4 regions of the Agrobacterium fabrum str. C58 genome follow, and region 4 is predicted to be linked to each of the others. Evidence: predicted binding sites of a transcription regulator. Region 4 holds the regulator's gene; each other region holds the start of a gene.
The links. Region 4 encodes PhoB, which activates phosphate uptake and scavenging genes when phosphate is short. Its sites were predicted from a motif close to TGTCATNNANCTGTCAT; they were not measured.

Region 1 (2,203 bases), 720 kb from region 4:
GATCTTGCGGGCGGCCTTGCCGACTTTGGCGTCATTAAATTCGATCTTGTAGATGCGCTTCACCTTGGCGGGCAAGGCAAAGCAGTTTGCTTCCGGCTTCTTCGGGTCGGCGCAGGCCTTGTCGGCGGTGCCGGCGCCGTTGTCGCGTTCGATGACCAGTGCGGTGCTGTCATCAAGCATGTTGAAGTCGCCGATGGCTTCGCCGCCCTGCGCCAGCGGATAGAGCCAGGTGCGGCCGGTCCATTCTTTCTTGGCGGTGTCGAGTTCGATGATGCGCAGCGCGGTCGCGCCGTCTTCGGTCTTCTCCACCTGGCCATCGGCCATGTAAAGCGGGCCTTCCAGAAGGCCGTAAAGCTTCGAGCCGTCCTTGGAGAGCGCCATGCCCTCATAGCCGCCAGATCGTTTCAGGTTGAAGGCCGGCATTTTCTGCGTCGGGTTGCCGGGCAGGGCGAGCGTGGGATGATCGGGAGACTTCACCTCGATGTCGCCGGCCTTGGTGGAGATGACATCGGTCAGCTTGCCGTCGCGGGTGAATTTCAGGATATAGGGGCCGAATTCCTCGCCCACCCAGAAACCATCGGCGACCGGCTGAATGGATTCGACGTCGAAATCCGCACCGGTCAGGTAACGCTTGCTGGAGCCTTCGAGAACGATGGGGAAGGGTGCCTTCATGTCAGGGTCGGAGAGAAACACGGTCTCCAGCGCATTGACCTTGCCGGCGTCCCAGTCGAACTTCAGATGGTGAAGCATCAGCATGGCGTCGCTGGAATTGAGCTTGGAGCCGAAGCCATTGTCGGAAAGGCTCCAGAAGCTGCCGTCGGGCATCGCCTTGATGCCGGAGAAACCCTGCATCGGCTGGCCGTTAAACGGCATGGAAAGACCGGTCAGTCGCACGCCGTCCTTGCCCGGCACGGTGCCGAGACCTTCCGCGCGCTTGCGGTCGGCGGTGGTGAACTTGGCGGAGGTCTTGAGGTGTTCAGGCGCGTCAGTGGGCGCCGGGATGATGGTGTTCGCCGGCAGGATGGCGTGGGAGACCAGCTTTGCAGGGAATTCCTGTTCGGCCGCGTGCGAGATGGAGGCGAACGCAAGGATGGCGCAGGACGCAAAAAGAATGTGCTTCATGATGGAGACCCCTCTCAATACCTGTTGAAGACAGGATTGACGCGATAGGGTCGCCGCATGACAGGCAGGTGATTGCCGTTTGAAGCTTTGATGAAATTTTGTGAGGGCCGTCGCCGGCAAATAGCCTCCGGGTGCCGATAAGCCTTATGCGGCAGGGGCCTGATATTGGCTGAGCGTGCAGACGCCGAGCGTCTGGCCACGGCCTTTCACCGCATGTTCGCCGAGATATTCGCTGCGTACGCCCTTCGGAAGCACCAGCTGGTGGGCGAGATCGGCGGAAATCAGCACCGGATGGCCGAGCATCTTGCTCAGCGATTCGAGCCGGGATGTCGTGTTCACCGTATCTCCGAAATAGGTGATCTTGTGGTGATCGACACCGATTTCTGCCGTGATGACCGGCCCGCCATGGATGGCGAAACGCAGGCGTGGCACTTCGCCGAAGCGGGAGAGCCACATGTCGCGTTTTTCCTCCATGGTCGCCTGGATGTCGAACACGCAGCGCACGCAGGCCGCCCGCCGGATCGCCATGTGATAGGGCCAGGTGATGATGGCGGCATCGCCAATGTAATCGTCGATGACGCCGCCATGTCTTCTCACTGGTGCGGCATAGCTGGCAAAGATTTCGCCGAGGAATTCCTGGGCCTTCAGATCGCCATGGGTTTCGGCGAAGGAGGTGGAGCCGACGAGATCGATGAAGATGAAGACGCGGTCTTCGCTGACCGGGCGGCGATAGCGCCCAAGAATGAGGTCGATGAAGATATCGCGACCGAGAAGCTCGCGCACGCGCATGATGAAGACGATGATGCCGCAGACGATAAGCGTGAAGATCAGCGTCTGCACTTCGGCATGCACCGCCCGTTTCCAGGTGCCGGGAAATATCCCGCTGAGCCACAGGATCGTGCCACCGAGCCCGAAGCCGCAGAAGACGAGAATGGCATAGATGATGAGGCCGACGGCGATATAGGCCGGTGTCGGCAAGGCGCTCACCTGCCGCGACAGGCCGGGCAAGATGTAACCGCGCTCAAAGGCGAGAATCGGTGCGCAGGCGAAAAGCGCATAGGTCGCGCCGATCAACGCGCCG
Region 2 (2,203 bases), 1.4 Mb from region 4:
TCGTCATGACATTGCCGCGCCAGGCCACCGCGCTGCCGATCCAGCTGCGCGCCCAGACGACGGGCATGATCAGGTCGCGGGCGATCATGGCCGGCAGCGTATAGAGCGACACTGGCCAGCCATTGAGGGCAGCGAGCGCCAGTTCCGGGCCGAACATGAGGGCTAGGACGACAGAGGCGGTCGCGGCGAGGTTCACATCCATCATGGCGGTGGCGGCAAGCGCGAAAAGAAGCGGCGGCAGCGCGCCGGTCAGGATTTCCGGTGCGAAATATTGCGGAAAGGTCACGCGTCTCAGCCGCGCCCAGCGGGTTTGGCGTGACCAGATTTCGCCGGCATGGCGCTGGCCGAGCGGTTGCTCGAACGGGGCGGAGACCAGATGCACCTTGCGGCCGGCGCTCCGCACCAGCTTCGTCGAGGCGGCGTCCTCGGCGATTTCGGCGGCGAGTGCGCGAATGCCGCCACGGTCCTCCAGGAACGGCTTGTTCCACAACATCGATTTGCCCTGTGCGAAACCGATGCCGATCGCTTCCGCTGCATATTGCCAGCGGCCCTGCGAGCCATTGAGGAAGGCGCATTCCACATTGGCCCAGAATCCCACAGGGCGGGAACCGAGCGGCGGAGAGCAGACCAGCCCGCTATCCGGCCGCCAGGCCGACATCATGGTGGCTATATAGGATTTCGGCATCAGCACGTTTGAATCGGCGAGAATCACCCATTCATATTTGGCGGCGCGCCAGCCCTTGACGCAATTGTTCAGCTTCGGATTGGCGCTGACGCGGTCGTCACCGATCAGCAATTGCATGGAGACCGAGGGAAATGCGGCGGCGGCTTTGCGGACTTCCGCGATCACGGGATCGAATTCGTCCGCGACGCAGAACAGCAACTCGTAATCCGGCCAGTCGAGCCCGAAGGCACGCGAGAGCGTCAGCGGCGTGAAGTTTTCGACGCCGCGTAGCGGCACCACCAGCGAGACCGGCGGCTTTTGCCGGACAAGATCGTTTTCCGCGTCCCGTCTCGTCAGTCGCCAGCCGGCGAGAACAATGCCGAGAAGATTGAAGGCGAGGAGCATAATTGCGCAAAGGGCAAAGACGGTTTCCATGCTGGCCAGTTCCACTCCCAAGCTTTCGGCGGTTCACCCGCCAATCGATTCCATGGAATTCGTCTCTGCCGATTATAACGTTTGCGTGACAGTTACATGTCATGATCGGCAGGCGGGAGGCTGCGCCGTGCATGAAAGCGCTGCGGGAGCCTCGCGCAAAGAAAAGCCCTTCATGAAGAAGGGCTCAATCATCATGACGGTCAGTGACTTTTAGTGGACGTTCAGGATATGGGCATGACTGCTTGCAACGAGAAACGATTCCCGTGCTATCTCGATGTCACATTTGCCGGCAATGGCATTGAGGCAGTTTCTGCGCGCTTCTTCATATTCAGGCCCATGTTCCTCGGGCCAGCGGTACATCAGCATGTCGAGCGCCACCAGCGGGCTGTAGATCTCCACGGCGACGCAAAGCGGCAGGTGGATGGCCACCGGTTTCATCCACGAGGCGTGGTGACACGGCTCTGTTCTGTTGATCAGCATGTCATTTTCCTCCCTGTTTCACGCGCCTTCATGGCGGTGTTTGCTCCCATGCGCGAAATGCTTGCCTCACGAAATGGTTCCCGATCACCTAAAATGTGATCGATAAGGGGGTTCCAATTTTCCAAGATGAATGGAAGATGAACAAATAGATGAACCGGAGATGAACAAAACCGCCCTTGGGGCGTTGTTGTGTCCATAAGAAGGAGAACGCATATGTTCAATTTGTCAGGCATTCAGGAAAGCTTCTTCGGAGACCGCATGGCTGGCGTATGCCAAGCAATCACGTCGGCGCTGGCCTTCGAATCGGGTCTCGAAAAGTCGCGCATTTCCGCAACCGTCGAAAATGACGTGATCTATCTGGAAGGCACGGCCGATTCGGTCGAGGCGATCGACATCGCCATCAATCTTGCCGCTTCCATCTCCAATTGCCGGATTTTGAGCCATATCGAGCCGGTTTACTAATTATTGCGCCAGCCGGGCGACAGGTCGTCCGGCTCATTCAGACACAATAACGTGGCAATGTTATTTCCGGTTGCCGATCTGCGCGCTGCGGACCATGTCGCCAGGCTTGATGCCATAACGTTTCGCGGCGCCGCCATTCAGCTCAAGCACAAATTTCACGGG
Region 3 (2,203 bases), 1.2 Mb from region 4:
TGGGGATTGGAGTGAAAAGTTTTCGGTCACTGGAATCGCTTAGAGCGTGGATGGCTTGGTGGATTGTTCTCGGTCATGCACTGCAACTCGTGGGCGCTGGGACAAACGGTTTTCTGTCATTCGTGCCTTCGAAGATCATGAACTTAATTCTCGACGGCGGGCCGCCGGTTGACGTTTTCATCATCATCAGTGGCTTTGTCATCACCCACCTAATGATCAACAAGCAGGAATCTTACGTTCCATATATTACGCGGCGGGCGTTCCGCATATTCCCAATCTACCTCGTTACATTATTTATCGCGATTGCGACAATTGATCTCTACCAGGCGGCATGGGTTGAATACCCGTTTGCTCTTAACCGTGATATGCGCATTGCTCGTTTCGACGAGCAACAAGGCCAATTCTGGACTCATCTCGGCCTTCACCTGACGATGCTGCACGGGATAGTTCCTGATAACCTACTGCCGTTCTCCAGTACATCGATCCTTTCCCCAGCCTGGAGCCTCAGTCTTGAATGGCAGTTCTATCTGGTCGCGCCCTTCCTCATTACGCTGCTTATTCGAAACATGAATTTTGCACTCTTGGGCGCGTTACTTTTGCTCGGCATGCAGTGGTTGGTCGCGCACCAGCAGGTCTTCGAATGGCAATACAATGGGTTCTTGCCCAAGATAATTAGCTACTTCGTTATTGGCATCCTGTCCCGTCTTGTTCTGGAAAAGATGTACCGAAAACAGGTCTATTTGGATGTTGTGTTGATTACGGCCTTCTTGCTCTTGTTTGTGCCGACTTGGGTTGCTTTGATTTGGATAGTGTTTTTCGCGCTGGCAGCATACGAAAGCAAGCTTACAGATCTCAACATCCCTATTTTGCGACATTTCGGTGCTCTTGTCGCGTTTAATGGCGTGGTCGCAAAAATGGGCAGTTGGTCCTACTCTACTTACCTTATTCATATTCCTGTTTTTAGCGTCGTGCTGGGTCTCTATGTGCGAACCGTTGGTGTCGAGAATGTATCGCAGACCTACGCTCTTCTTTTATTGCTTGCCAGCTTTCCAGTGATCGTTCTGCTTTCTTGGACACTCTATAACACAATCGAGGACCCCTTTCGAAAGCTTGGCTCTCAGATCGCCAAAAGGAAAGCTCCACCATCAGCGGCGGTAACGGAACCGCGGGCATAGTACTTTCGGCGTGGCTTACCGGGGCGCTGTATGCGTTAGAAAAATTTGTGGTGCAGCCAAGACGCCGTTGGTTGTGAAGTATGTGAAAACATTCGGAGCAATCTTTGGGCGTTATTCGCGTTTTCGTGAGGCCGTCAGTCATATTCCATACAAAAACCCGCCGCTGTCATGTTGCTGAAACACGAGTCTGGTTCTGAGAGGTAAGAAAGCCGCAGGGACGCAACCGAACAGGGGGAATAAATCCGTGGCCGGTCAAATCGAAACCAGACAGTTCAGAACGCTTTTCATTTCGGATGTTCATCTTGGCTCCAAGGCGGCCAAGACGGATTTCCTGCTCGACTTCCTGAAATACCACGAGGCCGAGACGATCATCATGGTCGGCGACATCGTCGACGGCTGGCGGCTGCGCCGCAGCTGGTACTGGCCGCAGGGCTGCAACGACGTGGTGCAGAAGCTGCTGCGCAAGGCCCGCAAGGGAACCCGCATCGTTTACATTCCCGGCAATCACGACGAATTCCTGCGGGAATTTCCGGGCATGCATTTCGGCGGCATCGAAGTGGCCGAGCGCATGATCCACGAGGCTGCCGACGGCAAGAAATATCTCGTCATCCACGGCGACGAGTTCGACGTGGTGGTGCGCAACGCCCGCCTGCTCGCCTATCTCGGCGACTGGGCCTATGACGCGGCAATCGCCATCAACATCGCCATCGCCGCCGTGCGCCGCCGCATCGGCCTGCCTTACTGGTCGTTCTCGGCCTGGGCCAAGCTGCAGGTCAAACACGCCGTCAACTTCATCGGCGAGTTCCAGCGCGTGGTGGCCGACGAGGCGCGGCGCAACAATGTCGACGGCGTGATCTGTGGTCACATTCACCACGCCATCATGGAAGACATGGACGGCATTCGCTACATCAACACCGGCGACTGGGTGGAGAGCTGCACGGCGATTGCCGAAAATGCCGATGGCAGCTTCGAGCTGATCACCTGGATGCAGACGAGTGAAGCCACCGCTGAACATGCTTCGGATGAAA
Region 4 (2,203 bases):
GCAGTTGCCGTCAGCCCCGAAGTGATCCTGATGGACGAGCCGTGCTCGGCGCTGGACCCGATCGCGACCGCCAAGGTCGAGGAACTGATCCACGAACTGCGCACCAATTACACGATCGTCATCGTCACGCACTCCATGCAGCAGGCGGCGCGTGTTTCCCAGCGCACGGCCATGTTCCACCTTGGTCACCTTGTCGAAGAAAACGAAACCGACAAGATGTTCACCAATCCGGACGACCAGCGCACGCAGGACTACATCATGGGCCGCTTCGGCTGATCCTGGCCGGCGCTTTCTCGAAACCGAACAAGACTGGTGCCTCTGCCGTGCCCGCTTCCGGGCACGCGCATGCAGGCCAAGCCGGAGGACTAGACCATGACACAGACAACGACCCATTCGCATATTCTGTCTGCCTATGATGATGAACTGAAGTTTCTGACGCGTCGTATCGCCGAAATGGGCGGTCTTGCCGAGCAGATGTGCGGCGACGCCGTGCGTGCGCTCGTGAATTCCGATGCTGCGCTCGCGCAGAAAGTCATTTCGGACGATACCATTCTTGACCACGCTGAGCGCGAAATCGGCGACAAGGCGATTGTCACCATCGCCAGACGCCAGCCGATGGCGGCTGACCTTCGCGAAATCATCGGCACCCTGCGTATTGCCGCTGACCTGGAGCGCGTCGGTGATCTCGGCAAGAATACCGCCAAGCGCGTCATTGCGGTTGCCGGAACCGGCGTTCCGCGCAAGCTCGCCCGTGGCATCGAGCATCTGTCGGAACTGGCGCTGGTGCAGCTCAAGGAAGTGCTTGACGTCTATTCCACCCGATCCGCCGAGAAGGCCAATGCCATCCGCGAGCGCGACGAGGAAATCGACGCCATGTATACGTCGCTCTTCCGTGAGCTTCTGACCTACATGATGGAAGATCCGCGCAATATCACCACCTGCACGCATCTTCTGTTCTGCGCCAAGAACATCGAGCGTATCGGCGACCACGCCACCAATATCGCCGAGACGATCTATTACATGGCCACCGGCAGCCAGCCGGAGGGCGAGCGTCCGAAGGACGACAGTTCCAACACGCTCGGTTCGGTGACCGAGTAACAGACAGGCAGAGGCTTGTGCGGAGTTAGCATATGGTGCCGAAGATTGCAGTTGTGGAAGACGAGGAAGCGCTGAGCGTCCTGCTTCGTTACAATCTCGAGGCTGAGGGATACGACGTCGACACGATACCCCGTGGCGACGAGGCGGAAATCAGGTTGCAGGAGCGTATTCCGGATCTTCTCATCCTGGACTGGATGCTGCCTGGCGTCTCCGGCATCGAACTTTGCCGGAGGCTCAGAATGCGGCCGGAAACGGAACGCCTGCCCATCATCATGCTGACGGCGCGTGGCGAAGAGAGCGAGCGCGTTCGTGGCCTTGCCACCGGCGCCGACGATTATGTCGTCAAGCCGTTCTCGACGCCGGAACTCATGGCCCGCGTCAAGGCCATGCTGCGCCGGGCGCGTCCCGAGGTTCTGTCTTCGGTGCTGAAATGTGGTGATATCGAACTGGATCGCGAGACCCATCGCGTTCACCGCAAAAGCCGCGAAGTGCGCCTCGGCCCGACGGAATTCCGCCTGCTGGAGTTCCTGATGACCTCGCCGGGCCGGGTGTTCTCCCGCTCGCAATTGCTGGATGGCGTCTGGGGCCACGATATCTACGTCGACGAGCGTACCGTTGACGTGCATGTCGGACGCCTGCGCAAGGCGCTCAATTTCTCCCATATGCAGGATGTCATCCGCACCGTGCGTGGTGCCGGATATTCGATGGAAGCCTGAGAGGAACCGAACTGACGGTTCCTTTCAGCGCGACATACTCCAAAATCGAAAGGCCCGAAACCGGAATGGTGTCGGGCCTTTTCATTTTGAACCTTCCGCAAAGACGACAGCATCATCCCTTTGACAACTTGCCGATGGCTCGCAGAAATCCGGATTGCCGGGCGAAACCCGACGGCGGTGAGGAAAGCCTTGACGCTCTGCTGTCGCTGACCGGGAAGCGCGATACTTTTGTCACAAAAAAACGGGCCCGAAAGCCCGTAGTTTTTGAGTGTCAAATGCGTGCCGCAACACTCAAGCCTTACGGCGCTCGCTAACCGGCTGGTAGGCGAGCTTCGCATGGAACTTGCAATAGGGCGAAGATTCCAGCGCTTCACAACCGCAGAAATGGA

Region 1: a site for PhoB is predicted at 1,202-1,218, ahead of ATU_RS05670 (esterase-like activity of phytase family protein). Genes of this name have one in related genera too.
Region 2: a site for PhoB is predicted at 1,185-1,201, ahead of ATU_RS08850 (ceramide glucosyltransferase). Genes of this name have one in related genera too.
Region 3: a site for PhoB is predicted at 1,340-1,356, ahead of ATU_RS08100 (UDP-2,3-diacylglucosamine diphosphatase). Genes of this name have one in related genera too.

Annotation. Positions count from the first base shown of each region.
Region 1 covers NC_003062.2:1,138,845-1,141,047, forward strand. Annotated here, with positions in the region: gene ATU_RS05670 (esterase-like activity of phytase family protein) at 1-1,122, opposite strand, end outside; gene ATU_RS05675 (adenylate/guanylate cyclase domain-containing protein) at 1,267-2,203, opposite strand, start outside.
Region 2 covers NC_003062.2:1,789,417-1,791,619, reverse strand. Annotated here, with positions in the region: gene ATU_RS08850 (ceramide glucosyltransferase) at 1-1,099, opposite strand, end outside; gene ATU_RS08845 (DUF982 domain-containing protein) at 1,310-1,579, opposite strand; gene ATU_RS08840 (BON domain-containing protein) at 1,793-2,041, shown strand; gene ATU_RS08835 (DUF192 domain-containing protein) at 2,102-2,203, opposite strand, start outside.
Region 3 covers NC_003062.2:1,633,111-1,635,313, reverse strand. Annotated here, with positions in the region: gene ATU_RS08105 (acyltransferase family protein) at 12-1,175, shown strand; gene ATU_RS08100 (UDP-2,3-diacylglucosamine diphosphatase) at 1,420-2,203, shown strand, end outside.
Region 4 covers NC_003062.2:420,959-423,161, forward strand. Annotated here, with positions in the region: gene pstB (phosphate ABC transporter ATP-binding protein PstB) at 1-276, shown strand, start outside; gene phoU (phosphate signaling complex protein PhoU) at 373-1,098, shown strand; gene phoB (phosphate regulon transcriptional regulator PhoB) at 1,131-1,814, shown strand; gene ATU_RS02050 (GcrA family cell cycle regulator) at 2,106-2,203, opposite strand, start outside.